2 regions of the Dictyoglomus sp. GBS genome follow, and region 2 is predicted to be linked to the other one. Evidence: riboswitches for the same ligand, from Rfam matches in the RefSeq annotation. Region 2 holds a riboswitch; the other holds the start of a gene.
What was found. Region 2 has a riboswitch for thiamine pyrophosphate ahead of ACY3IT_RS05390 (energy-coupled thiamine transporter ThiT). Riboswitches for the same ligand answer to the same signal wherever they lie in the genome.

Region 1: linked by a shared signal. The riboswitch ahead of thiS (sulfur carrier protein ThiS) and the one ahead of ACY3IT_RS05390 (energy-coupled thiamine transporter ThiT) in region 2 are both predicted to bind thiamine pyrophosphate.

What each region holds. Positions count from the first base shown of each region.
Region 1 covers NZ_CM143687.1:738,914-755,256, forward strand. The annotation lists gene ACY3IT_RS03425 (sugar-binding protein) at 356-1,351, shown strand; gene ACY3IT_RS03430 (sugar ABC transporter ATP-binding protein) at 1,461-2,945, shown strand; gene ACY3IT_RS03435 (ABC transporter permease) at 2,973-3,959, shown strand; gene ACY3IT_RS03440 (DUF4388 domain-containing protein) at 4,027-5,418, shown strand; gene thiD (bifunctional hydroxymethylpyrimidine kinase/phosphomethylpyrimidine kinase) at 5,718-6,515, opposite strand; gene thiC (phosphomethylpyrimidine synthase ThiC) at 6,493-7,749, opposite strand; gene thiE (thiamine phosphate synthase) at 7,730-8,398, opposite strand; gene thiF (sulfur carrier protein ThiS adenylyltransferase ThiF) at 8,388-8,993, opposite strand; gene thiH (2-iminoacetate synthase ThiH) at 8,990-10,096, opposite strand; gene ACY3IT_RS03470 (HisA/HisF-related TIM barrel protein) at 10,108-10,881, opposite strand; gene thiS (sulfur carrier protein ThiS) at 10,889-11,083, opposite strand; TPP riboswitch at 11,139-11,258, opposite strand; partial or broken gene ACY3IT_RS03480 (cellulase family glycosylhydrolase) at 11,299-12,719, opposite strand; gene ACY3IT_RS03485 (zinc-dependent alcohol dehydrogenase) at 12,885-13,904, opposite strand; gene ACY3IT_RS03490 (YbgA family protein) at 13,928-14,875, opposite strand; gene ACY3IT_RS03495 (phosphotriesterase family protein) at 14,976-15,917, shown strand; gene ACY3IT_RS03500 (rubrerythrin family protein) at 15,993-16,343, shown strand, end outside.
Region 2 covers NZ_CM143687.1:1,099,149-1,115,491, forward strand. The annotation lists gene ACY3IT_RS05325 (YaaC family protein) at 1-503, opposite strand, end outside; gene gltX (glutamate--tRNA ligase) at 518-1,957, opposite strand; gene ACY3IT_RS05335 (OsmC family protein) at 1,982-2,392, opposite strand; gene ACY3IT_RS05340 (bifunctional phosphoglucose/phosphomannose isomerase) at 2,521-3,591, shown strand; gene ACY3IT_RS05345 (metallophosphoesterase family protein) at 3,588-4,172, shown strand; gene ACY3IT_RS05350 (DUF4032 domain-containing protein) at 4,175-4,966, shown strand; gene ACY3IT_RS05355 (endonuclease Q family protein) at 4,963-6,213, opposite strand; gene ACY3IT_RS05360 (alpha/beta hydrolase family protein) at 6,308-7,306, shown strand; gene ACY3IT_RS05365 (RrF2 family transcriptional regulator) at 7,379-7,792, shown strand; gene ACY3IT_RS05370 (DUF933 domain-containing protein) at 7,799-8,800, opposite strand; gene ACY3IT_RS05375 (archease) at 8,800-9,216, opposite strand; gene gyrA (DNA gyrase subunit A) at 9,213-11,636, opposite strand; gene ACY3IT_RS05385 (thiamine diphosphokinase) at 11,706-12,350, opposite strand; gene ACY3IT_RS05390 (energy-coupled thiamine transporter ThiT) at 12,362-13,162, opposite strand; TPP riboswitch at 13,253-13,363, opposite strand; gene cysE (serine O-acetyltransferase) at 13,386-14,084, opposite strand; T-box leader at 14,184-14,420, shown strand; gene ACY3IT_RS05400 (TrpB-like pyridoxal phosphate-dependent enzyme) at 14,464-15,816, shown strand; tRNA gene ACY3IT_RS05405 (tRNA-Ile) at 15,923-15,997, shown strand.

The DNA of each region.
Region 1 (16,343 bases), 360 kb from region 2:
GTTGAATTATCCCTAATGGTAGGGGAGGTAAATTCTTTTATGGAAAAAGAGAGTATATTTTAAAAACTGTAGTTCTTAATAAATCTACTAAAGGTATAACAGGAAAAGTTAACGCATGATGTTTATAAAATGAAGTACCAAAATGAAGTCTTATCAAATTGCCTATTCTTTACTATATCGATTTTTAATTTAAATTGAAAAATTATTAGACTGATGTTATAATGTTTTCTGAAAATAATTATATGGGAAGGGGATGAGAGAGGATATAAGAGGGTAGATAAAAATCTAATGTAGGGTAAACGTTTTCCTTTTGTATATTTTGTTCACAAAATATTATTAATAGGGGGTGCTTTATATGAAGAGGTTGTTGATGATTGTGTTTATTGTTTTTGTATTTCTTTTAATGGCTACAACGGCTCAAACTCCTAAAAAACTTGTTTTTGCATGGATTCCAAAGGCATTAAACAATCCGGTTTTTGAACTTGGAAGAGATGGTGCTTTCAAGAGAGCAGAGGAACTTTCAAAGAAGGGGCCATATAAGGTAGAAATTCTTTATGTGGCTTCTGTAGCATCTGATGCTACAGAACAAGCAAGAGTAGTGGAAGATGTTGTAGCAAGGAAAGTGGATGGAATAGCTATTTCTTGTAATGATCCCACAGCATTAATAGATGTCATTAATAAAGCGGTAGAAGCAGGTATACCTGTTATGACCTTTGATGCTGATTCGCCAGAGAGTAAGAGATTTACTTACCTTGGTGTAAACAATTATGAGGGTGGAAAATGGGCAGCAAAATTATTAGTTAAAGCTATGGGAACAAGTGGAGATGTGGCGATGCTTACTGGAGTACCTGGTGCTCTTAATTTGGAAGAGAGAATGAGAGGATTTAGAGATGAAATAAAGAAATATCCTAAGATTAAGATAGTAACTACTGTAGCATGTTATGATGACATTAATAGGGGAGTTCAAGTAGTAGAAGAGACTATGCAGAAATATCCTAAGTTAAAGGGATGGTTCTTTGTAGGACTTTGGCCTCTCTTTGCAGAGAGAGGATCTATGCCACTTTGGGAAAAAGCTGCAAAGGCAAAGAAAGTATTTACTGTTGCTTTTGACACATTACCAGTAGAGTTACAACTTTTGAAAGAGGGATATCTTGTAGGTCTTGTTGGTCAAAAATATTGGGGATGGGGTTATGATGCTATAGATATCCTTTATAGAAAAGTTGTAAATAACGAAAAATTCCCTGAATGGATAGATACTGGTTTTGATATTGTTACTAAAAAGAATGTAGATGCGATGATAAGAGCATGGCTATTGAAAGATTTCAAAACTCCACTTCCACCTGCATTTTAATAAAAAGTGAGTTAGTTTTTTAGATTAATAAAGAGTGGGGGTACAAAGATATTCTTTGTACCCCCTATTGGTTTAGAGGAGGTGACAAAATTTGGAACCAATACTTAGAATGGAAGGAATATCTAAAACATTTCCAGGAGTTCAAGCATTAGATAGGGTAGATTTTGAGGCTTATAGTGGTGAGGTTATGGCTCTTGTTGGGGAAAATGGTGCTGGAAAATCTACATTAATGAAAATCCTTAGTGGTGCTTATAGAAAGGATGCAGGAAGGATTTATGTAGATGGAAAAAGGGTAGAAATTCAGGATCCATATCATGCTCAACTTTTGGGTATCAGTACTATATATCAGGAATTAAATGTCACCCCGAATCAAACTGTAGCTCAGAATATCTTTTTGGGAAGAGAAATTAAAAGAAAAGGAATATTAGGGAAATTAGGTTTTGTAGATAAGAAGGAAATGGAAAAGAGAGCAAAAGAGATTCTTGATAGAGTAGGAGCTAATATTGATCCTAAGGAATTGGTAAAAAATCTTTCGGTGGCTCAAAGACAAATGGTAGAAATAGCTAAGGCTCTATCTCTTGATGCAAAGATAATCATTATGGACGAACCAACCTCTGCTTTAGGTCCTGAGGAAGTTGAAAAACTATTTGAAATTATTAGACAGCTGAAAGAGCACGGTATTGCTATTATATTTATCTCTCACAGGCTAGAAGAAATATTTAAAATAGCAGATAGAATAACAATCCTCAGAGATGGAAAAATGGTTGGATTAATGAGTAGGGATGAGGCTACTTTTGATAAAGTCATATATCTTATGGTAAACAGGCCCCTTGGAGATATGTTTAAAAAGGAAGAGGTTTCTAAAGGTAAACCTCTTCTTGACGTTAAGAACTTAAAAAGTGAGATAATAAAGGATGTAAGTTTTACTCTATATGAGGGTGAAATTCTTGGTATAGCAGGATTGGTGGGTTCTGGTAGAACGGAACTCGTAAGATTAATTTTTGGTGCAGATCCTAAGATTTCAGGTGAAATATACTTAAATGGAGAAAAAGTTGAGATTCAATCACCGGAAGACGCAGTAAAACATGGTATTGGCTTAGTTCCAGAAGATAGACAAAATCAAGGTTTGATATTAAAGATGTCTGTAAGAGAAAATATTGGAGTTACAATCATTAGGAAGATCTTGAAATTTTTGGGTTTTATAGATAAGAATAAACTTACCGAGATAGCAGAAAATTTCGTAAAGAGATTGAATATTAAAACTCCAAGTATTTTTGAAAAAGTTTTATATCTGTCAGGTGGAAATCAACAAAAAGTTGTTCTTGCAAAATGGCTCGCATCAAATCCTAAGGTATTGATATTAGATGAACCAACAAGGGGTATAGATGTAGGTGCAAAAGCTGAAATTCACGCAATAATGAGTCAGCTTGCTAAAACTGGAATAGGAATTATTATGATATCTTCAGAGATTCCAGAGATTCTTGCTATGAGTGATAGAATTCTTGTTATGAGTGAGGGAAAGATTGTAGCAGAGCTACCAAGAAGTGAAGCAACACAGGAAAAAATAATGGCTTATGCATCTGGTAGTTACTAATTTTCTATATCGGAGGGAGGTATTACAATGAAGGAAGCCTCTAAAGATAAAAGAGGGATATTAAAAACGATAAGAATGCAAGAGATTGGCATATTAATCATTCTTTTTGTTTTATGTCTTTTTTTAAGTTTAACTACTGAAACCTTCTTAACTTCAACAAATATTTTTAATATATTGCGTGCCTTTTCATGGATTGCGATAAGTGGTTTTGGAATTTTAATGGTTATTATAACTGGTGGTATTGATTTATCGGTTGGATCGGTTATGGCTATGTCTGGTTTAATAACTGCAATGATGCTAAAGGCTAATTTTGGTGTATTTCTATCGATTATAGGAGGTATATTGATAGGAGCATTTATTGGTTTTATTAATGGTCTCCTTATAAGTAAAACAAATTTGCCTCCATTTATAGCAACCCTGGGTACCATGAATATAGCAAGGGGATTCTGTTATGGGATTACTGGAGGATGGCCTGTTAGAGATTTACCAAGGAGTTTTAATATTTTAGGTCAGTATGATATACCCTTTTTAGGTGTTGGTATTCCTCTTCCTGTTGTTTTTATGATAATTTTAGGTATAATAACCTCAATTTTTCTTAATAGGACCTCATGGGGATACAGAATCTATGCAGTGGGTGGAAATGAGCAAGCAGCAAGGCTTTCTGGTATTAATACAGGAAGAGTGAAAATACTCGTTTATACTCTATGTGGAATTCTAACGGCAATTGGTGGAATATTAATGACTGCAAGGTTAGGTGTGGCAGCACCTACTGCAGCTAGTGGTTATGAGTTAGATGTTATTGCTGCAGCTGTTATAGGAGGAGCTTCTCTTACTGGAGGTGAGGGTACTGTTTTAGGAGTAATTATTGGTGCAGCAATAATGCAAGTTTTGAGAACTGGAATGGTACTTTTAGGTTTTCCAGCCTATTGGCAACCATCAGCTATTGGTGCAATTATAATTGCTGCTATTATATTTGATCAATATAGAAAGAAAAAAATGGGAATAATAAGATAAGAATGTTATAAAAATCTCTGGGAGGGGGGTAGAGGGAGAAAGAAAATTTTAGAAGGAGGGAAAATTTGTGGGACTTAAAGGTAATTTACAAAGTATTCCTTTATGGGAGATTCTACAGACTATATCTATAGGGAAAAAAACGGGTAAATTGGAAATAGATAATGGAATTAAAAAAGCAGAAATCTTTATAGAAAATGGAAAGATTGTAGATGTAAGATCAGGGTTTATTGAAGGATATGATGCCTTGTTAGGTATTGTATTATGGGATAAGGGGGATTTTGTTTTTCATCCTGAAGAAAAAATTTCCCAAAAGCTTTTAAATTTAGATCCTTTAGAAGTGCTTATTAATGTGTCAGTTTATATAGACTTAGTAAATTATCTTGGCGACTTTATGCTATTACCAGTAAGAGTAGATGGTTTAGCTTTAGAAGAAGAAGTGGTGGCTTCATCTTTTGATGGTATCTTAAATGTTAGAGAGGTGCTTTTGAATTCTCCCTTAGGAGAGTATAGGAGCTTAGAGATAATTAAAAAGCTTATAAAAGAGAAAAAGTTAATATATCCTGAAGAGGATAGTAGGGTCTTCCTTCTGTATACTTTTTGGAGACGTTGGAGATATCTCTTAGAAGAAGGAAACAAAATAGGGATAAATGAAAGGACTCTTAGAAAGGTTATTAAAGATTTTATTTCAGATATGCAAGAAGAGCTTGCTTTTATCGTAGAAGATATAACGTCTTCAGAGAAGATTTCTTGGCATTACTTTTTTAGAAATATTGTGAAGTTTCCTGAGAGTAAGATAGAGGTATTTTTTAGGGAGGCTTTTGAAGTTTTAAACAAGCAGATAAAGATGCCATCTGACAGGAAAAAATTGGAACAATTTTCCATTTTATTGGGTGAGAAAGGTGATAATATATATGTTCCTGCTAATAGAAAACTAAATTCTAATGAGTTGATAGTTTCATTATTTTTTAATGGGGAGAGATCCTTAAAACAAGTATTTCATTATTCTTTACTTGATAAAATAGAGACGCAATCTATAATTGTGGACTTAATCACAGATAAACATATAATTGACATATCAGAAGATAAAAAGTTAGATTTAATTCATTCCTTTTATATATTCTGGAGAAGGTTTTTAAGAGAAATGAAAGAGAAAGATTTAGATAATGAGTTAATAAAAATTTATAGGAACTACATTGATAGTTCTTTTTTGGATGTCAGATTTATGTTTTCCCATATAATTGAAGGGGATATACCAAACTTTGCTTATTTTAATAGAGAAAAGGAAAAATATTCAGAAGAAGAAATAGTAGGATTCATTAAGGACGGAATTGACCTAATTTTTGATGAAATGAGAAAGAAAATTGGAGAAATTGAATTAAAAGTATTATTGCAAAAAGTCTTAGATGAAATTAAACTATTAAATCCAAGAAATGTGGAAAAATTTGCTATGGTAGTTTAAGGGTTAAATAATTAGGAAAGTAAGGTTTTAGTATAGTTTTTCCCTTTAATTTTGCTATTATTGGAGATAAAGCTTGATTTTATATAATTTGGGGTTAGGATATTCTTGGGTAGAGTAGCGATAAGGAATATGAATACAGTAATTTTCTTCCCTTTTCATATGATATATATAATTTCTGAAATAGGTGCGGGAAGGTCTTGCGTTTCATGCAATTTATATGAAGATAACCTCACTTTATTTTAATGGAGGTAAAGGATTCAGGAATTAGAGAAGAAGTAATAAGGATGGAGTGGTAAAATCTATATATTAAATACCTTTTGTCCGTGACCTATTTGTATTATATTGTTTATGATCTTATCAAATGTATATTCAGTATTATAAAAGGCATCTTCTATATTTTTTTCTTTAGATAAATAATAAGCAAAGATTGAAGAGAAAACACAACCTGTACCATGTACATTTAGGTTTTGTCTAAGAATTTTGGGGTAAAAGATATATTTATCCTTTGTATAAAGAATGTCATATACCTTGTTATTTATGGGAAGATGTCCGCCTTTCAATACAATATTTTTTATATTAAATTGTTTATTTAAATTGAAAATGGTTGTTTTAATATCTTCTAAAGTCTCTATCTTGATGTTTAAAAGTGCCTCTGCTTCGGGAATATTTGGGGTTATTATAGTACATAAGGACATTAGTTGAACTAATTTTTGTAAACTATTTTTCTTTAGTAGTTTGGTACCTTTTGTTGGTTTAATTATTGGATCAAGAACAATATTAGTTAATCTATATTTTATTATAATATCTATCACAGTATTAATAATTTTCTCTGAGTACAAAGCTCCTATTTTTACTGCATCAATCTCTTTCACATCATTTATTAAGTACTCGAGAGATTTTATAAAATATTTGGAATCTATTTCGTAAACTTTATATACTCTTTGAGTATCTTGAATAGTAAGGCATGTGGGTACTCCTAAAGCATAACCATTAAGAAGATGAATAGTTTTTGTATCCAATAAAATACCTGCTCCACCTGTTGGATCATACCCAGATATTATGAGAATCTTCTTTTTATGAGCTATTCTTGATTGCACAAAGATCACCACACATAGTACATGTGGTTATTGATAAATCCTTTCTATATTCTTTTGCTTTATCAGGATCTATAGATGTATTTATGATTTTTTCCCAATCTAAATTTTTTCTTGCTAAAGCCATAGTATAATCCCTTTCTATACTCTTTTTAAATCCTTTCACCAAGTTAACACTATGAGCTGCTATTTTAAAGGCGATGATTCCTTCTTTCACGTCTTCTATATTTGGTAATCTTAGATGCTCTGCTGGTGTTACATAACATATAAAATCAGCTCCATTCAAACCTGCAATTAATGCTCCCATGCTTCCTGATATATGATCATATCCTGCTGCAATATCAGTGGTTAGAGGTCCAAGGACATACAAAGGAAAATCATGACATATCTTTTTTATGGTCTTTATGGTATAGGGTATTTCATCTGCTTTCATATGACCAGGACCCTCAATGATTACTTGTACACCATAATCATGGGCTATTTTGGCTAATTTACTTACTTCTAATATTTCCTCAAACTGTAAATTATTACCTGAATCAAAAATACATCCTGGCCTAAATGCGTCACCTATGCTTATGGTTACATCGTATTTTTTTAGTATCTTTAGTACTTCATCAAAGTATTCATAGTAAGGATTTTCAGATTGATTTTCTATCATCCATTTATATATCATAGAACCTCCGCGGGATACTATATTTAAAATTCTTTGTGATTTTTCTAATTCTTTTGCCAATCTTAAGTTTATTCCTGCATGTATAGTTACAAAATCTACTCCTGAGTCTGCATGTTCTTCTAAAACCTCAAGAAAATCTTTTGGCTTTGTTTTAATAAAATTCTTTGCACGGACTGCTATATCATAAACTGGTACACTCCCTACCAAAAAACTGAATTCTCTTACTAATTTTTCTCTAAAGGATTTTGCATATTTGCCACAAGAAAGATCCATTACCGATTCCACATTATATTTTTCACAAATTTCAGCCTTCTTTAATTCCAGATCAAAACTTGAAAAATCCGATGTTACCCCAATATTAGCGTTTATTTTTATGCTACAGCCATCTCCTATAGCATAATATTTATTTCTTTTTCTTTTTTTATTAGCTGGAACTACAATTTTCCCTTCTTTTGTTTTTCTAATAAACTCCTCTATAGATGGAAATTCTTCATTTTTATATGCTATTTCTATTTCTTGAGGGACTTGATTTATTCTTAGTTTTTCAAGAATTGTTTGTTCCATTTTTGTAAACCTCCATTATCTTCATGAGATTTTTTATTTTTTCTTTAATATCAGCTGAAGCTACAATCTCACTTACCATAGCTATACATTTTCCTCCATTTTCAAAAACTTGTTTTAAATTGTTTTCTTTAATACCTCCTATCGCTACTACTGGAATTTTTATATTTGCGGTAGCCCATTTTAGAATCTCTAATCCAATTGGAGGATGGGGGTTTTCTTTTGTAAAACTTTCAAAAATTGGTCCAAGACCAATATAATCAGCCCCCTCTTTTTCAGCTTTTTTGGCTTGTTCTTTATTATGGGTAGTAACTCCTATAATAAATTCTTCTCCTAATAATTCCCTTGCTACTTCTATAGGATAATCGTCTTGACCAATATGTACCCCATCTGCCCCAACAATTTTTGCAAGGTCCAAATGATCATTAACTATTAAAATGGCATTATATTGTAGAGTAAGTTCTCTTAAAATTAATGCTTCCTTATATTTTTCTTTTAATGTTTTTTTCTTTTCTCTGTATTGTATGATTTTTACACCTGAAGATAGCATTTCTTTTACTACTTCTATATTGTTTCTACCTAAAGATAAATTTTCGGCTGTAATGCAGTAAAGATTGTAATTCTTTAGTAGATCTAATTTCTTAGATTTCATATAGCACCATCCTTAAAATTTCATCACATTGCATACTTGAAATAGCAATTACTTTAGGAGCATAAGGTTGAAAGTTTTTATTATCACTTTGAAAATCTCCAATAAGGGTTATGTTTTTAAATTTTTTAATCTTTATTTTCTCAATGTCACCAAATCCACAAACTCCTATAGCTGAGACGATCTTTTTACCTAAACTAACAGCAGTGTTAATTAATAGGGCTTTTGTTTCTGCAGTGTCTACTGCTTCTAAAATGATGTCTCCTTGAGATAATAGATCTATTACATTCTCAGATGTGATCTTCACCTCAAAAGTGATAATGTTACAATGAGAATTTATAGAAAGAATATTTTCTTTAAGAGCAATAACTTTTGGTTTACCTATTTGATTGTAGAAATAGGCTTGCCTATTTAAATTTGATGTTTCTACTTTATCATGATCTATGAGAATAAAATTTTCAAAACCTGTTCTTGTGAGAGTTATAGCAGCATTTGAGCCTAATCCCCCACAACCTGCTATTACTATTTTTGTCTTACGAATTTTATTTAATTCTTCTTGAGTAAAATAATTTATAAGCATGTCTCTAAAGTCATTCATGCTATGCCTCCTTTAATCCAATTTGTAAATTCTGGCCTATATCCTTTGCTTTTAATTATCTCAATTATTTCTTTTATGCTTCTTTTATCTTCTACCTCAAATTGTGTTTCTGATTCTCTATCTTTTGCGTATCCACCGACGGATGTTTTAGAACCTGCCGACATTTTTGTAACGCCATAACCTATAATAAGATCTCTAAGTTTTGGAGATTCACGAGTTGAAATGGTGATTCCGATTGGAGGTAAATAAATTCGAGAGGTAAAAATGAGACGTAATAGGGTCTTTGAATTCACAATATATTGGGGAACAAAATTTGTTCCAGCAGGGCGATATCTTGGAAAAGAGATATTTATTTCTGCCTTAGGATATTTTTGCATGAGATATTTAGCATGAAGTAGCATTTTGAATGTATCTTCAATGGGATTATTTAGCCCAAGTAGAATACCTAAGGTAACTTCAAAAACTCCTGCTTTTATTGCTCTTTCTTGAGTTTTTATTCGGTACCAGAAATCTTTTTTAGGGCCATAAGGATGTAATTCTTCATATATTTTTAAGTTATATGTCTCTTGATATTGTGTTACTCCTGTTAGACCTCTATTAACAAGGATTTTATATTCTTCTTCATCCATTGGATATACCTCTATTATGATTTCAGAAAAGTAATTTTTTGCTTCTTCTACAGCAGAGAGTATATATTCAAAAGGTGTATTGATTCTATCACATCCTGTTAATAATAAAATACTATCAATTCCAAAATTTTTTATGTGTTTATATTCTTCGATTAATTCTTCTTTTTTTAATTTTATTCTTTTTATTTTGTTTTCTATAGAAAAACCACAATATTTACATGATGAAAGACAATAATTAGAAAGGTAAAGAGGGGTAAATAGAGTGATAACTTTTCCATAGTATCTTTCTGTAAGTTTTTTTGACTTTTCTGCCATAAGTACAAGATTATTGTCGTCTGTATCAGATAGTAGAATATAAAGTTCTTCTTCGTTTATTTCTTCCTTTTTTAAAATTTTCCTTATATCATACTTTTTCTTTTCTTTTCTAATTTGTTCTAAAAAATTATCAGCCCAATTTAGAACTTTTTCTAACATTGGCTCACCTATTAATCCAAACTTTTAATGAGATCATAAAGTGGAGAGCTTGCACTTGCGTAATCTTTTTCTTCTGGAAGTCCTATTTCATATGCCAATCTTCCAGCTTTTACAGCGTAATTAAAAGCCCTTGCCATATTTAAGGGATCTTTTGAAGTAGCTATGGCTGTATTTATAAGTACAGCATCAGCTCCTAACTCCATAGCTTTTGCGGCGTGAGAAGGTTTACCAATTCCTGCATCTATTATTACAGGAATAGAAATTTCATTAATTATTGCTTTAATTAGTATTTCTGAATCAATGCCCTTATTACTACCTATGAGAGATCCTAAAGGCATTACTGCTGAAACTCCCTTTTCTTCAAGTTTTTTGGCAATTATAAGATCAGGTGATATATATGGAAATACTTTGAAGCCTTCTTTTACTAAAATTTCTGATGCTTTAATTGTCTCTTCATTATCGGGCAGAAGATATTTCATTTCTCCTGTGATTTCGATCTTAATCCAGTTTGATCCTGTAATTTCTCTACCGATAAGAGCTATTTTTACAGCTTCTTTATGATTTCTTGCCCCAGAGGTATTTATCATGATGGTAGCATCTCTTGGGATAAAATCTAATATAGAGTTGCCTTTATTTATATCTGTATTTATTCTTCTCACTGCTACGACAAATACTTCTATTTTGAGTTCTTCATACATATTTTTGATAATGCTATAATCTGGTAATTTTCCAGTTCCCACAAATAACCTATTGTTTATTATTTTTCCACCAATTTCAAACTGCATATTCTTCTTAACCCCCTCCTACTAAGGATACTATTTCCACATAATCTTCATCTTTAAGATAATATTTTTCCCAATCTTCTTTTTTAATAATTTCTCCGTTAACAAGAACGGCTATTTTTTCTAAAGGGTATTTAAGTTTTAAAAGAAGTCCTTTAATGTTTCCCTTGTACTTTATTTCTATATCGTTTACTAACATATAAATTTCACCTCCATATAAAACTTAAAGGACCGCCCGGATATTACCAAGCGGTCCTTTAAATTCCAATAATTTTCACTCCCTCCGCCGGTATTACCCGGGTCAGGTTCTAAGGGTCGAGGTCGGGATTATAGACCTCCTCTCAGCCGAGCTTTTCCCCTCAGCTCCCCTGGAAACCCTATCTTCAATTTTTAGTAATTATACCACAAAATGAAGTTATTTTACTCGATAGTTAAATAATCAAGGTAAATAGCAGATCTTCCTGATGATCCACTGCCAGATAAAAATTGAACTCCTAATTCTCTTACGTCATTTAGTCCTGAAATTCCCGATAGATTTAAAGTTAATACAGTCCCTGATGTATTTGAGCTAATATTAACAGTGCCTCCATCATACCATTTCCAATTACTTCCCACCTTTATATATAATTTGGCTTGCATGCCTGTTCCTTGATCACCCCGGCTGCATGTCTTACTACTGCTTTAAGTTTTGATTTTCCAGAAAAATTATGATTTGAAATTATACAAAGGTAAAATTGCTTACCTGTACCTAAGTCTACATCAGCTTTTAAAGAATAACTTCCATTGTAGGCCCATTCATTTACGGACCATGGTCCTCCAACTACATTTGTACCTGTCCAATTTTGAGTACTACCTTCAAAATTATATAATACTGACGAATTTCCAGCATTTGGGTCTTTTTCGTACACTACCATTTTGCCCCAATAAGTTAGAGTCTTCCAATCTGAAGGGGAAGTCATATCAAGCCATGCATTTTCACTGTTATTGCCTGTCCATGACCATGCAATAAAGCCTATTCCAAGATTTCTACAGGTTTGCATTAGGTATAAAGCATCAACTTTACATCCAAGATTGTTGTTACCGTTATTGTAGTTATATCCAAATTCACCTACAATGATAGGAATACCACGGTTCTTACAAGTAGACAAAAAATTATAAATTTTGCTATTATCATTCCATTCTCCATACATGTGTATGCTAAAGACAATATTCTTTAATGGATCAGAATTTAGTACCTCTAAGGCATAGTTTAAAATATCTTGGTCATCTTGTCCCCATCCACCCGAGTCGATTACTAATACATTATTTATTCCAGCATTTCTCATTCTACTTACAGCGTTTTTGTAAGCATCTCTCCAAATAGTACTGTTTCTTGGTCCCCACTCATTTGCAATATTTATCCAGACATCACTGGCGATATATGATTTATTATTTATCCACCAAGATACCATTCTATCTAAGTCACTAGTAGATGTACTACCTGTAACATCATGCAATTCAGGAATGGGTTTAAGACCTAAGCTTTTACATCTATCAATTATCTGTTTCAATCTTGAGGCTGATCCATTTGTTTGCCAAACAATTCTAACTGTATTAAAACCATAGCTTTTTATGGTATCAAGGGCGGAATATGCTTGTGAATCAAACCAAATGTGGGGATTATTAACCCCCTTTATGCCAGATGTACTGGGTGCCTTATTTATATTTTCTTTAGTTATTATTACGGTATTATCTTCTGTTAATGTATTATTGTAAATATCAGTTGTTTTAGTACAGCCAGAAATTAGACTTATAAAGATTAAAAATAGAAGTAATGTGTTTAGGAGTTTTAGTTTTTTCATATATTTATGTACCCCCTTCGTTTTAACTTTCTTTAAAAAGTATATCAAATAGTAAAAAATTTGTAAATAATTACATATTTTTTGTAACAAATGCAAGAGAAAAACGTGTGAAATATTAGAATAATGCTTGAGTAAATTATTTACAATTTTTTTAAAATTTTGACTTTATTTTGCTATTTCAATTATTACCTTTAGATATTTTTCTTTCTCATTAATGATATCTTCAAAAGCTTTATTTACCTCCTCAAATGGGTAGATATGGGAGATTAATCTTTCGTAATCTACTTGATTTTTCCTTAGTAAATCTATAGCAATTAGGTAATCGTCTTTTGTATACATAAGAGAGCCTTTTAAGTTTAGTTCTCTGTCTTGGATATAAATAAGCTTAGCTAAAGATATCTCCTTAGGAACACCAATAAGGATTATATCTGTTCCTTTTTTTGCATTTTCAATAGCCATATTTATTGTTTGATCTATACCTACACATTCAAAGGTCACGTCAGGGCCTTCTTGGGTAAAGAGGGAATTTGTTAACTCATCTGGCTTTATAGGTATAATGTTGGGGCATAAATCTTTTACAAGTTTTAATCTTTTATCAATAGGATCTACAACTACTATCTTTTTAGGCAATGATAGATATAGAAATATGGTAGTAAGAAGACCGATAGGACCACTACCTATAACTAATACTTCATCTCCTGGTTTGAAACTCGATCTTCTAACCCCATGAACAGCTACTGCTAAAGGTTCTGTTAAGACAGCCCTTTTTAAAGGAATATCGTTTATTGAATATACCTTGTGAGAGGGAATTGATATGTATCTTTGGAATCCACCGTTAGTTTTTGTACATCCAATTACATCCAAATTTTTACAAATATTATATCTTCCATGAACACAATTGTAACAATTCCCACATGTTAGACTTGGTTCAATTACAACATAATCTCCTAAATTCATATTTTTAACTTTTTCTCCTTTATCAATTACTTTTCCAACAAATTCGTGGCCTAAAACAATGCCTGGTTTTACAAAGGGATGTTCTCCCAGGTAGGCATGAAGATCAGATCCACAAATTCCTGCATAGATTACTTCTAATAATACTTCATCATCCTTTATTGACGGATAAGGTGTTTCAATGAGTTCTAACCTTTTTATTTCTTTAAGAAGCCAACCTTGATTTTTCATAAGACTGTCCCCCTTAGTATTTATTAAGATTCTTCAAGATCTTCAGGATAAGGTTCTAAATAAGTTTGATTCATAATATATTGATCGTCAAATCTATAAGCCCAGGATTTGATTATTTCACGAAGTACCTTTATTTCTATCTTTCCCATTCTGTATTTTTCAATTAAAGAGAGAAAATGAGATTTTTCTCCTTCTTTTAATTTTTTAGAAAAATGTCCAAAAATATGGAGTAAGACATTGGCTTGATTTCCCCTCTTTAATGCTGAGGATAAGGCCTCTTTAAATAGATTAGAATACGTTTTTTTTATATCTTCCAACGGTTTTTCTTTATTAAAATTTCCTATTAAGTTTCCCATAATTTTCGAATGTTTTTGTGAAAAGGCCATTAATAGATATTTATATCTTTGATGAAAATCTATAAGTTGGGATATATTTTTTAGTTGATTTTCAAGATTTCTCAATTCAGATAGACTAAAAATTCTTATCAAATATTTTTCTCTTATTTCTCTATTTCTTAACCTTCCTTCATCTTCTATAGGTAGATTTGGTAATTTTTCTAATATTATTTGAGCAAATATTCCTTTCCCTTTGAAGTAAAATTCCTTACCATGTTTATCTGCATATACAAGTGTATTGGAAACTCCACAAGAAGGTGATTTACTTTTTAATAAAAAGCCATCAACTTGTGGAAGATTTGATAAAAGATTATATGTAAAACTTAACATATCTTGAGTTAAATCTAAATCTTTGCTGGGTTGATAAATACCGTAATTGTCTTTTTCTTTATAAACTATGATCTTGTCTCTTGGAACTCCGAGGCCAATGGATACTTCAGGACATACAGAAATTATCTCACAATATTCTCTAAGTTTTATAACAAAGGGATCTTTAATGATTTCTCCATTATACCTTACGGGTTCTAAATTTAGACATGAACTTAAAACTATTTTAGGCTTAATGAACTTTCTCATATTTAAATTATATCTTTTTAAAATTTTTAAATAAAGATCTAAAACTAATCTTCTGTTATACTAAACTAAGGGAGTAAATCTTTTAAGGAGGTAAATTTTTATGCTTATGACTGTAAAGGGTGCTATAGATGGGGAAAGTTTAGGGCTCACTTTAGTACATGAACACCTTCTTGTAGATTTTTCTTCTGCAGAAGATCAGATAGAGATAACAAATTCTATAAGGTCCGATATTATCAATACCATGTTGCCTTATTTATTAGAAATAAAGAATTTGGGTGTTAAAACTTTTTTTGAATGCACCCCTAAATATGTAGGAAGGGATGTTAAAACATTAAAAATTCTTTCTGAACTTTCAAGTTTAAATATTGTTACAAATACGGGATTTTATGGGGCAGGTAATGGAAAACATGTTCCAAAAAAATATTATGGGGAAACTGCAGAAAAAATAGCAGAAATGTTTATTAAAGAGTGGAAAGAAGGTATTGAAGATACGGATATAAAACCAGGATTTATTAAGACTGCAGTAAATCCTGGACCTCTCAGCGATTTAGATAAAAAACTTATAATAGCTACTGCTATAACACATCTTGAAACAGGACTTACTATAGCATGTCATACTGGAGAAGCTGTTTGTGCCATTGAAGTTACAGATATTATTAAGAAAGTGGGTATAGATCTCTCTTCTCTTATAATAGTACATGCTGATAATATAGAGGATTTTGATGTACATTTAATGTTATTAAAAAGAGGAATATGGCTTGAGTACGATTCAATTGGGGCAAGACCTATTGATTACCATGTTAGGCTGATAGAAAGGGTTATAAAAGAAGGATTTGAAGATAGGATACTTCTCTCTCATGATGCAGGTTGGTATGCTGTAGGAGAAAAGAATGGGGGAAGACAAAAAATAAGAGGTTATACTGATATTTTTTACAAACTGATACCTGAGTTAATCAAGAGAAATATTTCTCAGGAGATAATAAACGAGTTTCTAATAGAAAATCCAAAAAGAGCTTTTGAGATCAGAATAAGAAAAAAATAGTTAAAGTAAGTTTTGAGAATTAGAAAAAAATTGTTATAATTATAAATAAAGAAATAGATAAAGGGGGTTAAAAATATGAGAAAGATGACCGAAAAATTTCTTCATGAGGCTTTTGCAGGAGAAAGTATGGCTCATATGAAGTATATGATTTTTGCTGAAGAGGCTGAGAAGAATGGTTTAGTTAAGCTTGCAAATCTTTTTAAAGCAATAGCCTATGCAGAGTATATCCATGCAAGAAACCATTATAGAGAACTTGGGCTTATAAGTGGACAGATGGCAGAAAATGTTATGCAATGTATAGAAGGGGAAACTTTTGAAATAGAAGAAATGTACCCAGTGTATAACAATACAGCTTTGTTCCAAAACGAAAAAGGGGCAGAAAGAAGCACCAGATTTGCTTGGGAAGCAGAAAAGATACATGCTGAA
Region 2 (16,343 bases):
GGTTCATATCTTGCTAGCATAGATAGAAGAAATAGAATAAGATAATGGACAGCTAAAGGTTCTAATGAGGTTTTTTTTTTTTCGAGAAAGAGGAAGAGATCTCCTAAGGTGTATTTTTCACCCTCGGGAAGAGCATGGGAAGATATAGATTTGTAAAAAGTAGGAAAAAGACCTTTTTCCTTAACGAGAACTGTTTCATTTTTAGGATCATAGTTTTTAGTCCAATCTATGGATTTTTCTCCAGCTACTCTTACTGTAAGTCCATGTAAAACCTCTCTTGGTATAATCTTGGAGTTTTTCAAAATTATAATTTTGGCTAATGCTACTATACCATAGAAAAAGAGAAGAGGAGAGACAAAATAGTCAGATTTTTCAGCTATTTCCAGATTACTTTTTGCTTGTATTAAGGTATAGTGCAGAAAAAGACGCTCTCCTTCTCCTATATCCTTAGAAAGGATATTTTCGTAATTTATTATATCTTTATAAGGAGAGCGTCTTAACATATTACTTTTGGAGTTTAAAGTTCTTTAAGGCACTCTATAAACTCTTCTAATCTTTTTATGACTCTTTCTTTCCCAAGAATTTCTGCAAGTTCGTAAAGACCAGGCCCAACAGTTTTATTTGTTAATGCAACACGGATAGGATGGACTAAATTTTTTGTTGGAATCTGATGGGTTTCAGCTAAATTTCTTAATATGTTTTCTAAATTTTGAGCGCTGAATTCTGAATTTGGAATTTTAGACCATTCTTCTTTAATTTTCTCTAAATAGATATGTATATCTGGACTTTTACATACTTTTTTTACAGTTTCAAGGTCGTAATTAAGTTTATCTAAGAAGAAATAATCTCCATATTCTCGTATCTGGGATAGGGTTTTTAATCTTTCTTGTAGAATAGAGACAACTTTTAAATAGTAATTTTTATCAAAATTGTTCCTATTGAACCATTCTACCTCTTCTAAGAATGGCAAAGTAAGCTCAGCCAATTTTTCCACAGAAAGTCTTCTTATATGTTGTGTATTTATCCACTCAAGTTTTGTTATATCAAAGATACCTGGATTTTTAGTGACCCTTCTTAAATCAAAAAGTTCTATTAATTCTTCAATTGTATAAATTTCTTTATTTTCTTCTGGGGTCCACCCTAAAAGAGCAAGGTAGTTAACTAAAGCTTCTGGTAAATATCCCATCTTTTTATATTCTGTAACAGATGTAACACCATGTCTTTTTGAAAGCTTAGATCGATCCGGGCCAAGAAGTAAAGGTAAATGGGCAAATTCAGGTGGAGTCCAGTTAAGGGCATTATATATAAAAAGCTGTTTGGGAGTATTTGATATATGATCTTCTCCTCTTATTACATGAGTGATTCCCATTGTGTAGTCATCTACAACTACAGCAAAATTATAGGTAGGAATGCCGTCTGATTTCATTATCACAAAATCTCCTATATCCTCATTATCAAATTCTATTTCGCCTCTTATGATGTCATTAAAAACAGTTTTACCTTCTGGAACTAATAATCTTATAACAGGTTTTCTTCCCTCTCTTTCGTATTTTGCTATTTCTTCATCTGATAGATATAAGCATTTTCTATCATATTTTGGAGGTCTTTTTTGAGCTAAAGCCTCTTTTCTTCTTTGTTCTAATTCTTCAGGAGTGCAATAACAATAATATGCTGCACCTATTTTAAGAAGCTCTTCTGCATATTTTCTGTACAGATCTAATCTTTGAGTTTGATAATATGGACCTTCATCCCAATATAGACCAAGCCAAGTTAATCCTTCTAAAATATTTTCTTCATATTCTTTTGATGACCTTTGTATATCAGTATCCTCAATTCTTAATATAAATTTTCCATTGTTATGCTTTGCAAAAAGCCAGTTAAAAAGAGCAGTATGAGCAGTCCCTACATGGAGATATCCAGTGGGGCTTGGTGCTATTCTTACTCTTACATTATCCATACTTAGCCTGTTCTCTCCCTTCCACTAAAGTATTTTATATGAGTATGTAACTTCTGCTGTGTTTCTTAACATAGCAGATACAGAGCAGTATTTTGTTTGAGAAAGATCTATAGCTTTTTTGATGTTAGCTTCATTTAAATTTTCCCCTTTGAAAATGTATTCAATATGTACTTTGGTATAAACCTTAGGATGCTCTTGGGCTCTTTCTGCTGTGATTTTCATTTCAAAATGTTCAACCTTCTCTTTCATTTTATTTAAAATAGAGATTACATCCATACCTGTACATCCCCCAAGAGCTACAAGTATAAGCTCCATAGGGCGAGGTCCTTCATTTCCTCCTCCATGATCTGGTGTAGAATCCATGACGATATTGAAGTTAGAAGGAGTTGTTCCTGTAAATTTCATTTCTCCATTCCATACAACCTTTGTTTCCATTTCTTTCATCCTCCTTTCTTAAATTATTTTAAATACTTTTAAAGTATACAGAGTATTTAATTATTGTCAACGATTTAATTATAAGCTAAAATAATTTCACAAACAAAATAATTAAAGGAGGCATAAAGATGGTAGAGAAATTGGATCAAATTGAGGTTCTTAAAAACTTAGACCCCAAGGACATGTATTCAGCAGTTTATAATTTGCCAGAACAAATAGAAAGAGCCGCAGAAGTTTCTTATTCTACTCCTATAAAAAATGTGTCTTATAATATAGAGAGGGTTCTTGTGCTTGGTATGGGCGGATCTGCTATAGGAGGCGACGTTTTACAAAGTGCCCTTTTTAAAGAAGCAAGATTTCCTATATATGTAAACAGAGATTATGATCTCCCTACTTGGGTGGATAGTAAAACCTTAGTATTTGCGGTTAGTTATTCAGGTAATACTGTAGAAACTTTAAATTCTGCCAAAGCTGCTTATGATAAAGGAGCCTCTGTTGTAGCAGTAACAAGTGGAGGAAAATTAAAAGAATTTGCAAATGAAAAAAATCTTACTTTGGTTGAGATACCATCAGGCATGGCACCAAGAGCTGCTATAGGCTATGTAACAATTCCTTCTTTTGTAGTTTTGGAAAAAATAGGAGCAGTATCCTCTAAAAAGTCAGAGATAGAGGAGACTATTAATTATCTTAAAAAGGCAAGAGAAAGCTTCAAGAGAGAAGTACCAACAGAAGAAAATGTAGCCAAAAAAGTTGCAAAAATGATCTTTAAGCGTATTCCTGTTATTTATGCTGTAGAGGAAAAATGGAAGGTAGCAGCTTATAGATGGAAATGTCAAATCAATGAAAATTCAAAATATCCTGCATTTTATCACTTCTTTCCAGAGCTTAACCATAATGAAATTATGGCGTGGGAAGCTATGGATGAAGTTATTAAGCCATTAACTCTTATTTTCTTGTACACCTCTCTTGATGGAGAAATGAAGATTAGGGTAGAGTTCATGAAAGAGAAAATATCTGAAAGAGGAGTACCTATATTCATGTGGCAAGCTGAAGGAAAATCTCCTCTTACTCAGTTCTTTTCTATGACATATTTAGGAGATTTTGCTACTGTATATCTTGCTTATTTAGCAGATAAGGATCCTTTCTCTATAGGATATATTAATGAACTTAAGATGAGGATAGGACAGCCCTTAAGTTGAAGGTATTAGCTCTATCTGACATTGAATCTCCAAATTTTTATGAAAAATTTGATATAACTCCATATAAAGGGGTAGAGGGGGTTATATCCTGTGGTGATGTTATGCCGGAACTTCTTACTTATATAGCTACAATGTTAAATGTACCAGTATTTTATGTACATGGAAATCACGATGAGATATATGAAAAGAGGCCTCCAGAAGGTTGTGAAAGTATTGATGGAAGGATGATAGAGTTTAAAGGGAGGAAAATTTTGGGACTTGGTGGTTCTATAAAATATAGTGTAGGTAAATTTCAATATACCGAAGAGGAAATGGAGTGGAGAATTAGAAGATTGTTTTTAAAGTTAAGAAAAGGGGTGGACATTGTGGTAGCTCACTCTCCACCTTTTGGAATTCATGAAGGAGATGATTTAGCTCATAAAGGTTTTAAAGCTTTTCTAAAATTAATAGAGAAATATCAACCTCAATATTTTCTTCACGGGCATACACACATGAATTATGTTTATAACTCTAAAAGGTTTGCAGAGCTTGGTAATACAAAAATTATAAACTGTTCTGGAATAATTCTTTTGGATTTATAGAAATGAGGTTTTTTAAGAGATTTTTAAAAAATAAAAAACATTTAAAGAGTTTTGATGAAGTTTTAAAAGAAGAAGAAATTTCAGGATGGAGAGACTTAGGTTATCAGACTATTGAGGTTGATAAGATTGTTGGTAGTGTTGGAAGATATAAAGATTTTGATGAAGAGTTTAGACCTTTAAAAGGTAGTTCAAAAAGTAGATTACAAGAGCTTGAAAATGCAATTTTGAGAGGAAAAATTTTACCTCCTATCGAGGTTTATAAGATAAAAGATGAATATTATGTTGTTGATGGAAATCATAGAGTGGCTGTAGCAAAGAAATTAGGTCAGAAAGAGATTGATGCTCATGTAATTGAATATATTCCTTCTGAAAACAGTATAGAAAATATATTACACAGAGAAAGGTCAGATTTTGAATTAATTACAGGGTTAAGAGGGATAATTCTTACAGAAATAGGGCAGTATAGAAAGCTTTTAAATCAAATTTTAGAACATAAATATTATATGAGCGAAAAAAAGGGGGAAGAGGTTAATATTAAAGAAGCGGCAAGAGATTGGTATAGAAATATTTATCTACCAATTGTTAAAAAAATCCAACAAGAAAGACTTTTGGATGCTTTTCCAGGAAGAACAGAAGCAGATCTTTACGTTTATATATCAGATCATAAATGGTTAGAGAGTCAGAAAAGAGGTTATGATATCGGATTTGATAAGGCCATTGAAGATTTTAAAAACTTACTACCAGGCATAACTTTAAAGGATAAAATTTTAGAGCTTTTCAAAAGACCTTTTTAGAAGAGAGAAAGTTGATTTTCTGAAGATGCCTCTTCTGGAAAAATTATTATTTTACCATAGACCCCATCATATCCCGGAATTTTTTTTATTTTTCCTTGTCTCATAAGGTTTATGCCTTTGGCAATTTTTTCTCCAGAAATTCTAATTATATCCTCTAATGATACATCCATTAAGATGCTTAGCTCATTTCCAAGATTTGATATGGTTTTTAAATATTCCCTTTGTACTATAGGTGATGAAGGTTCTTTATTTAAAGATTGCCCAATAATCTCTTCCAATGGTACTAAATTTTTATAAGGTATTTTAATAGGTAAATATACCTCTTCTCTATCAGCTAATTCTTCTACTCTATGTAGAACACCTATAGTAAGTGGTTTACCGCAAATGGGACAGATTTTCCCTAACTTAATACTCTCTTTGGGGTGTAATGATATATTACAATTTCTATGACCATCAAAGTGGTATTTTCCTTCTTCTGGGAAAAATTCTATAGTATATAAAAATTTATCTTTATCTTGATTTTTAATAGCATTAAAGATATCTTTGTAATTTAAATTGCAATTAAGTACATTAGCTTCTCTACCTATTTTATTTGGAGAATGGGCATCTGAATTTGAAATTAAACAAATCTTATCTAATTTACTTAACCTCCAATTCATAGAGGGATCACTACTTAATCCAGTCTCTATAGCAAAAATGTATTTAGAATAATTACCAAAGGCTTCTTCTATTGAGTCAAAACCTGATTTTGAGCCAAATATAGAGTACCAAGGTGTCCAAGCATGAGCAGGTATTATATGGATCTCTTCAGATAAATCCCAAAGTTGAGGTATAACTTTTTGTATGGGTTCACCCAATGTTGGCCTTCCATCTGACGTTAAATTACTATATTTTTCAAGTATGCGATTAATCTTATATGCTATCTCAAAGGAAGGAGCAAAAATAAGAAGATGAATTCTCCTTAATTTGTTATTTTGATTATATATAAGACTTATCTCTGAGGATAAAATAAAATAAATATCATTGTAAGAATATATGCCGTAATTTTCTTCTTTTAATTTACCTTTCAACTCGTTAAACCATAATGGATGCGTAAAATCGCCAGTACCTAAAATATTTACTCCCTTAATTTTAGCCCATTTTGTAAGGCTATGGAGATCCATATCTTTACTTGTAGCCCTGCTATATTTTGAATGTATATGAAAATCCGCAATTAACCTCAATTTATTAATCTCTTTATAATTCATTTTAAGTTATTTTAAAACAATCATTTATTTTTGTTAACATCAGATAAATTAATAGTGTACAATATAAACATTATTTTGATTAAGGAGGATACTTATGGACTTTTTATATTTTAAAAAGCTTTATCAAAACGAAAGATTATATGGATTTAAAGCAAAGAATAAGGAAGAATGGCTAAATTGGAGAAAAAATTTTAGATTAAAGTTAATTGAACTTTTAGGGGGATTTTCAGAAAAATGTGATACCAATTTGAGGGTTTTAGATACTAAGGATTTTGAGGATTATAAGAGAGAACTTATTATATTCAATTCGGCAGAAGATATAGAAGTTTATGCTTATCTTCTTACTCCCAAAAAGGTAGAACTTCCTGCTCCTGCTGTTATTGCTGTTCCTGGTCATGGAATAGGGATGAATGATGCTGTTGGACTTGATGAGAATGGTAATGAGAGAGAAATTCCATCTGGTTATATGAAGGATTTTGGAATCTCATTGGTAAAACAGGGTTTCATTACATTTGTTATTGAACAATTGGGTTTTGGATACAGGAAAATAGTAAAGAATGAAAAGATTTCTTCTTGTAGAGAGTTATTTTTCTGGGCTTTAATGCTTGGTAAAACAGTTATAGGACTTAGGGTTTGGGATATAATAAGAAGTATTGATTTACTTCAAGGTTTCCCTGAGGTAAAAAAAGATTCTATAGGCATTTATGGGATTTCAGGTGGTGGGACCTCTTCCTTATTTGCATCATCATTAGATGATCGTATTAAAGCTACCGTTATTAGTGGATATTTAAATACCTTTAGAGACAGCGTATTAAGTATTTCTCATTGTGAATGCAATTATATTTATGGTATTTTGAAATATGCAGAGATGTATGATATTGCAGGACTTATTGCACCAAGATTTCTATTTATTGAACATGGTATAAAAGATCCTATTTTTCCTATAGAAGCAACAAAATTTGCTTTTTCAAAGATTAAAAAAGTATATGATTTTTTAAATGTATCTGATAATTTAAATTATGAGTTTTTTGATGGGGGACATGAGATTTGGGGGAATAAATCTTTTCAATGGCTGAAGAATGTTTTGGTCTGATTGATGTTTGACTTTTAAAAGGATAACATGTAAAATATCCTAAAAAAGTATGAATTTAGAGGTGTAATAATTATGAAATTATCAACAAGGTCAAGATATGGTTTGAGAGCTCTCATATACATAGCTAAAAATCAAAAAGAGGGAAATCCTGTAAGTGTAAGGAGAATATCTGAGGCTGAAGAGATTCCTCTAAGATACTTGGAAAGAATTATGAGAATTCTTTCGCAAAACAAATTTGTTAAGGCTGAGGTTGGAGCAGAAGGTGGTTATTATATAAATGGTGATCCAAAGGAAATTAAGATTTTAGAGGTGGTAGAGGCTTTAGAGGGTAGGACTGCATTAGTGGATTGTATAGTTTTTCCTAATAAGTGCAAGAGGGTTTCTCAGTGTAAAACAAGACCTTTATGGATTGAGATGACAAATAAACTAAGAGAAACGCTAGCTAAATATACACTTTATGATTTTGTTAAAGGAGAAAAGACTTAATTAATTTTATATGTGGAATCTTATATATAATACATCTCCATCTTCTACTATATAATCTTTCTTTTCTACTCTTACTTTTCCTTCTTGATATGCCTTTTTCCAATCACCGATTTTTACAAGCTCGTCCCATCTTATTACTTCAGCTCTTATAAAACCTTTTGCAATATCTGTATGAATAACACCAGCAGCATTTAAAGCTGTGCTTCCTTTTTTTAGCTTCCAAGCTCGAGCATCCTTTTCTCCAACTGTAAAGAAGGAAATAAGATTGTTAAACTCAAAAATTTTATCTATTAATAGGTTTCTTATGCTTTTTGATAAGTTATACATGGACAAATACTCTGTGACATCTTTTTCATCAAGTTCTAAGAGTTCTTCTTCTAATTTAGCCGGAAATAAGAAATAGATTTTATCTTTTAATTTCTCCTTTATGGAATTTAGAAGTTTTTCATCTTCTAATTGAGTATTTGAGATATTTATTATGTAAAAAATTGGTTTTATAGATAGTAGATTCCAAGCAGAAAGTATTTTTAGTTCATCCTCTCTAAATTCCATATTGCTTAATGGAATCTCATCTAATAAACTTTTTTGGATTTTATCTAAAACTGCTTTTTCAGGTATACCTAATTTTCTATTTTTCAAAAGTTTTTCTGTAGTTTCCAGATCTTTTAGTATAAATTCATTTTCTTGGTTTTTTATCTCATCAAGATCTTTATCTTCTCTAAAAAGAGGCAGCATATAAAGAATTATTTCTGCTTTTTGTATTTTTTCATAAAGTTGGGGATTTAGGGATGTAAAAGTAGCATTACCTGGTGGATCCATAAAGTCTAAGTTTATAAAATTAATAGATTTACTTTTAAAGATTTTCCAAAGTTCTATTAGCCTTTCATCCTCTTTGGGTACTGCACATATATTATAATCAGAAAATTTAATGTGTGCCTTTCCTTTTGAAAGGACTTTTATAAGTGTTGTTTTTCCTGATTGAGATTCTCCAACTATTAAGTTTGCCATTAAATATCAAATACCACCTGTATTATCCATTGGTTATCTTTATTTTCAATCTTTAATAGATTATATGTTACTGCTTTTATTTCTCTTATGATTTCATGTTTTCTAGGATCAAATTTCTCACCAAAACAGTGGCTTATTAGTTGATTATTCCCTATAAGGGTGACATTAAATTTTTTGAATATAAGTCTTTTAACGTCAAATACATAAAGGAGTTCATTTAACCATGTAACAAGTAGAGATTCTAAATCTTCAGCATCTACTTCAATGTCAAACCTTTCCTTTTCATCAATTTTTTCTAACGGACACATAAGGTCAAACATTGCTTCTGCTGATACCTCAAAAGCTTCTTCCTTCGTACTTCCATATGCAATTATTCCTATATCTGCTGTATGATCTATTAATTCATATTTTTTCATTCTTCGTTACTCACCAGATCAATACTAACTACTCTATCTTCATCATTTAATTTTACCAATTTTACCCCTTGAGTATTTCTACCCATGATAGGTATATTTTTTACAGCTAATCTTATGATTTGACCCTTTTGAGTGCTAATTAATATTTCATCATTTTCTGACACATTTTTTACTCCTATTAAATTACCTGTTTTAGGTGTTATTTTTATTGCTCTAATTCCAATTCCACCTCTTTTTTGCAAATTGAATTCATCAGGTTTTATCCTTTTACCTATGCCATATTCTGTAACAAGTACAATGTCTTTATCATTTTTAACTATTATTCCACCTATTACAGAGTCGTCCTTTCTTAGTTTTATTCCTACCACTCCTTGAGCAGATCTCCCCATAGGTCTAACATCTTTTTCATCAAATCTTATAGCATTACCTTTTTTTGTAAGTAATATAATTTGATCGTTTCCAGTGGTTAAGAATACGTTAACCAATAGGTCATTATCTGCTAATTTTATAGCATTTATGCCGGTTTTTCTAACATTTTGAAATTCTTCCACAGGAGTCTTTTTGACTATTCCTTGAGAGGTTACAAATAGAAAATAGAGATTTTGAGGAAATTCATTTAAAGATATAATTTCTGTTATTTCTTCTCCTTCTGATATGCCTATATAATTCTTAAGAGGAGTACCTTTACTTTGTCTTGAAGTTTCATCTAATTCATAGGTTTTTATGTAAAAGACCCTTCCTTTGTTGCTGAATAAAAATAATGTACTTCTTGTAGATGTAACCACAAAAGAGGTTATTATGTCATTTATATTATTGGCAAGAGTATTAAGACCCTTTCCACCTCTTTTCTGTATTTGATACGTGGATAATGGAAGTCTCTTTATATATCCTTCTCGAGTAAGACATACAACTTCAGGATTATCAGGTACTAAATCCTCAATAGTTATGTCGCTTTTTTCTTCCTCTTGAATTTCTGTTCTTCTTTTATCAGAGTATTTATTTTTTATCTCTTTTAATTCCCCTGCAATTACTTTCCATAATTCTTTTTCATCGTTAAGTATTTTTTGTAGTTCTTCAATAGTTTTTCTTATGCTTTCCATCTCATTTATTAATTTCTCTTTTTCAAGCTTTGTTAATTGATGTAATCTCATGTCAAGAATTGCCTGAGCTTGTACCTGTGTGAGCTTAAATTTTATCATTAATTCCTCTCTTGCAGAATCAGCATTCTCAGCTTGTCTTATAATTCTTATTACTTCATCTAAGTGATCTAATGCTATTAACAATCCCTCTAAAATATGAGCCCTTGCCTTTGCTTTCTCCAGATCATACTTAGTTCTTCTCAGTACAACATCTTTTCTATGTTCTAAGAAAATCTTAAGTAATTCTATAAGATTAAAGACTTTAGGCTGACCATCCAAAATAGCGAGCATGATAACTCCAAAAGTGGTCTCTAATTGGGTATGTTTATAAAGCTGATTAATAACAATTTGGGGTTCTGCTTCTTTTCTAAGCTCTATTACAACTCTTATTCCATGTTTATCCGACTCATCTCTTAGATCTTTTATTCCAGTTATTTTCTTTTCTTGTACAAGTTCGGCAATTTGGGTTAGTAGATTAGCCTTGTTAACCTGATAGGGTATTTCGGTAATAATAATATTTTTTTCACCTTTCTTTGTTTCCTCTATTTTAACCTTTCCTCTTACTATGATTTTACCTTTACCTGTTAAGTAACTTTCCCTTATTCCTTTTCTTCCCACAATTATTCCACCTGTTGGAAAATCAGGACCATCTATAAACTTTAATATTTCATCAAGCCCTGTATGAGGATTTTCTATTAAATATAGTAAGGCATCTATTAATTCTCCTAAATTATGAGGTGGGATATTAGTTGCCATTCCTACAGCTATTCCAGAAGAACCATTCATAAGAAGCTGAGGAATTTTAGTGGGAAGTACTACCGGCTCCTTTAGTGAATTGTCATAGTTGGGTACAAAATCTACCACATCTTTTTCTATATCTGCAATCATTTCTGAGGCTATAGGAGCAAGTCTTACCTCTGTGTATCTCATAGCTGCTGGTTCGTCTCCGTCTATGGAACCAAAATTCCCATGTCCATCTATTAATGGGTATCTGAAGGAAAAATCCTGAGCCATTCTTACTAATGCTTCATAGACTGCAGCATCCCCATGAGGATGATATCTACCTAAGACATTACCTACTACATGGGCACTCTTTTTGTAGGGTCTATTATGTAGCATTCCAGATTCGTACATAGAATATATAATTCTTCTTTGTACAGGTTTTAGTCCGTCCCTTGCATCAGGTAAAGCTCTTCCTACGATTACGCTCATAGCGTAATCCAAGTAGGAATTTTCCATCTCTTTTTCTAAGCCAACTAATATTATTTTGCTTTTTTCCATTTTCTCCTCAGAATTAAAAAAATTTCAATGATATTGAAAAATAAAGACTATATATTTTAACATAAGAGCTTATTTTTTGTGTAGATGTATTACAAAGAGTGTCCCTTCAGAAGTTTTTATTTTTGCTTGCGGTAAAAGGAATTCATTACTTATTCCTCTTGTAAGCTTTCTATATAATGGTTCATTTTGTAAGGGGTATTTTAAGCCTTCTAAAGAGATACCATCAACCACATCTGATAGGGGAATGAGGGAGAGTGTATCTCCCTTGTTCCCCCAAAATATTCTTTCTTCTTCCCCTTTCATAAGATATATATTTAAATTTTTATCTATTACATATGGCTCTATGCCCATATCTTTTACTTTTTCTAAAAAGAATAGATTAGAAAGTAAATGGTCAATCCTTCCCCCCAATAGTCCAATAAAATATATTTCTTGGGGGTTGAATTTTATAGCTTCTCTTACAGCTAATTCTAAATCAGTTTCATCTTTTTCTTTTGGATAAATTTTCCACTCTATTTTTTTATTCTCAAACTTTTTAGATATATCTTCTGTTAATGAATCTAAATCACCTACAATTATGTCAGGTGTTATATCAAACCTTAATGCCAATTTAGTACCACCGTTAGCACAAATAATTTTGTCGACAGGGAATATAGTTCCTATATCATTTATATCTAAATTGCTTTCTCCATTTGCAAAAATTACTATTTTCATAGATTCTTTTATTATATCTCACTTTCTTTTAGTCTGGGGTATATAAGTAGTACTAATGGTAAACATACAAAAGTACTAGGTACAACTACAAAAAGATTATATATTAGGGAGTAAATCCATGCAGGTGTCCCAGGTGGAGCATATTGGGAAAAGAAAATCACGCCTGACAGGAAATGAGCAAATAATCTTCCAAGACCACCAATAAATACTCCAAGTTCTATGGGTTCTTGGGTCTTTCTGAGGACAGCACCATAAATTAAAAGTAATGCCCCAAGAATACCTGCAACTATTAAAACTATTCTTGAAATTGGGAACCACTTCAATTTAAATTCTAAATCTTTAATATCCTCTTCTATATTAGTTTTTTCTTCACCTTGGGCAGATTGAAGTTTTAATTTTAACTCTTCTAGGGTTTTTTGAGCTTGAGGAAGTTCATTAGATATATTAACTACAAACAGAATTGAACCTGCTAAGAAAAGTAAAGCTATAAAAAAGGAAATTATTTTTGAGACCTTAACCTTTTTTGCTATTCCTGAAAGGCCTATTAAACCAAAAGCAATGGGATAATCTAATAAATATTGGGCCCAATGAACAACATACATATCTTGTAAGGAGTGTATAACCCCATATACTAATCCTACTAAAATACCTGGTAATGTTCCCCATCTTAAAGCAAAGATAAAGAGAGGAAGCATTTGCATACTTATACTTCCACCTTGAGGCATAGCTCCTATTCGCAAATACCAAAGAAGTAGAGATAAAGCTATGGATAGAGCACCCTCTGTAAGAAGCCTTACAGGCTTTTGAGACATTATGAAGCACCTCCTATATTAAAAATTAAGATTCCCTATCCAGCATAGTGGAAGGGAACCTTAATTTTTATATACCTTAAATGTTATATTTTTTTATCCTTAGCCCTTCCCTACGCTGGCATTACCCAGATCAGGTTCAAAGGGTCGGTAGCTTCCGCTACCATCTCAGCCTCGGATTAAGAGGCTCCCCCGGGAACCTTTTTTCTTTTAATCTGTAATTATATCATAAATTTTCTGGTTTTTCTCTTAATAGTCTTTCCAGCTTTTCTATTCTATTTTCAATGTTCTCAATTCTTGATTTTAGTTCTTCAATTAAACTTAGTTCAGGGTCTGGGATATTACCATGTTCTAGCATTTCCTTAGGAGTTAGTTTTCTCCCCTCTTGAACTATAACTCTTCCAGGTACTCCCACAACTGTACAATTGGGGGGTACAGACTTTAATACTACAGACCCAGCACCTATTCTTGTATTATCTCCTATAGTTATTGGACCAAGAACTTTTGCTCCTGCTCCTATAACCACATTGTTGCCTATCGTAGGATGTCTTTTACCCTTTTCTTTACCTGTTCCTCCTAAGGTAACGCCTTGGTATATGAGTACATTATCTCCAATTTCTGTTGTTTCACCTATCACTACCCCCATACCATGATCAATAAAGAAACCTTTACCAATCTTTGCTCCAGGATGGATCTCTATTCCTGTTAAAAGTCTATTGAGATGGGAAATTAAACGTGGAATAACTGGTATTTTTAAATTCCAAAGAAAATGGGCTAATCTATGTAATAATATAGCATGAAAGCCCGGATAACAAAGTATTACTTCTAAAAAATTTCTTGCAGCAGGATCCTTTTCAAATACAGCCTTGTAGTCTGCAACTATTGTTTCAATTATTTTAAGCATTTTTTTCACCCCATCCTTTATAAATTATACCAATTTGATATAAAATAACATAAAAATAAAAAATTTTCCACTGAGAGTTTTTGTTATTAAAAATTTATAGTATAATATCATCTAAAAATAGGAAAGGCTGTGAAGGGAAATAGTAACTACCAAATAGCAAGATAACAGAGAGGTTGGTATTAGCTGTAAACCAGCCATCTTGCAGGTAGTGAATGGGGCCTGGAGCCTTGGAACGAAAGAGATAATATATCTTCGAGTAGTCTCCAACGGGTTAGCCTCCGTTAAATGGGCAAAGAGTTGGGGGATATCTACCTCAATTAAGGTGGTACCACGAGATCAAGCCTTCTCGTCCTTTGTGGATGAGAAGGCTTTAATTTTTATTAGGGGAGGTTTTTAATGTATGAGTCAGTATAAGTATATTTTAGAAGAGTCAAAGCTTCCTAAGGATTGGTACAACATTATACCTGATCTTCCTTTTCCGCTACCTCCTGTAATTCATCCTGCAACATTACAGCCTGTTAAGCCTGAAGATCTTGCACCTATTTTCCCCTTGGAGTTAATTAAACAAGAAGTGAGTCAAGAAAGGTATATTCCTATTCCTGAAGAAGTGTTAAATATTTATAAGCTTTGGAGACCCACACCTTTGTATAGAGCTGTAAATTTGGAAAAATATTTAGATACACCAGCACATATATATTATAAATATGAAGGGGTTAGTCCTCCAGGAAGCCATAAACCAAATACTGCAGTAGCTCAAGCTTTCTACAATAAACTGGAAGGTGTAAAAAGATTATCTACAGAGACTGGAGCAGGCCAATGGGGCTCTGCTTTATCTATGGCATGCAATTTCTTTAAGTTAGAATGTAAGGTATATATGGTTAAAGTAAGTTATTATCAGAAACCTTATAGAAGATCCTTAATGGAAATATGGGGTGCAAAGGTTGTACCAAGCCCAAGTCAAGATACAGAAGCTGGAAGAAGGATTTTGGAGAAAGATCCAGATTCTCCTGGTTCATTAGGTATCGCTATTAGTGAAGCAGTAGAAGATGCAGTTAAGAGAGATGATACAAAATACTCCCTTGGTAGCGTACTTAACCATGTACTTTTACATCAGACCATAATTGGAGAAGAAGCTTTGATGCAGATGGAAATGGCAGAAGAATTTCCTGATGTGGTTATAGGATGTGTGGGTGGGGGAAGTAATTTTGCAGGTCTTTCTTTTCCTTTTGTAAGAGAAAAATTTAAGGGTAAAAAGATTAGAATTATTGCTGTAGAACCCGAATCTTGCCCAAGTCTTACAAAAGGTATATATACATATGATTTTGGTGATGTGGCTAAAATGACCCCCCTTTTAAAGATGTATACACTTGGCCATAATTTTATCCCTCCTTCTATTCATGCAGGAGGTTTACGTTATCATGGAATGGCACCTTTGGTAAGTGCTCTTTATCATAATGGATATATTGAGGCTGTAGCGTATCCTCAAACAAAAGTATTTGAAGCAGGAATTCTTTTTGCAAGGACGGAGGGTATTGTACCAGCACCAGAATCTTGCCATGCTATAAGAGCAGCTATTGATGAGGCTTTGGATGCCAAAGAAAAAGGAGAAAGAAGAGTAATATTATTTAACCTTAGTGGTCACGGTTTCTTTGATCTTTCTGCCTATGATCAATATTTAACAGGTAGACTGGAAGATTATTCTTATCCTAAGGAAAAGGTTGAAGAAGCACTTAAGGATCTACCTAAGATTTAAGCTATTTGAAGAGGGGAGAATTTAAGATTTCTCCCCTCTACTTTTTAAATCACACTTAAGCTCTTGAAATTTGTAAAAGAATATAATATAATTTACGTTGAAAGTTGGGCCCGTAGCTCAACGGCAGAGCAGCCGGCTCATAACCGGTTGGTTCTAGGTTCGAATCCTGGCGGGCCCACCATTTTTTATATAACTTTCATCATAAATACTTATAACTCCTTAAAGTCTATATGAATTTTTTTAATTTAACCTATTTGACTTTAGTTAATGGATGAAAGGAAAGAAGAAGATCAAAATATTCTTTTTGTAAAATACTTTAATTAGTAAAAGAGTTTTAAAGGAAAACCCAATTTTAACCTCTAAAAAGGGAGGCAAACCTTAATCCCATGGCGATATGTTTATCTTTTAATCTTTGGCTATTTTAAACTTTACATAAATTTTTCCATAAGAGAGATCTATGAATATATCATTATAAGTTTCAAAAAGTTGTAAAGGAGATTTTACATGAGTTAATTAAGAAAGTTGGG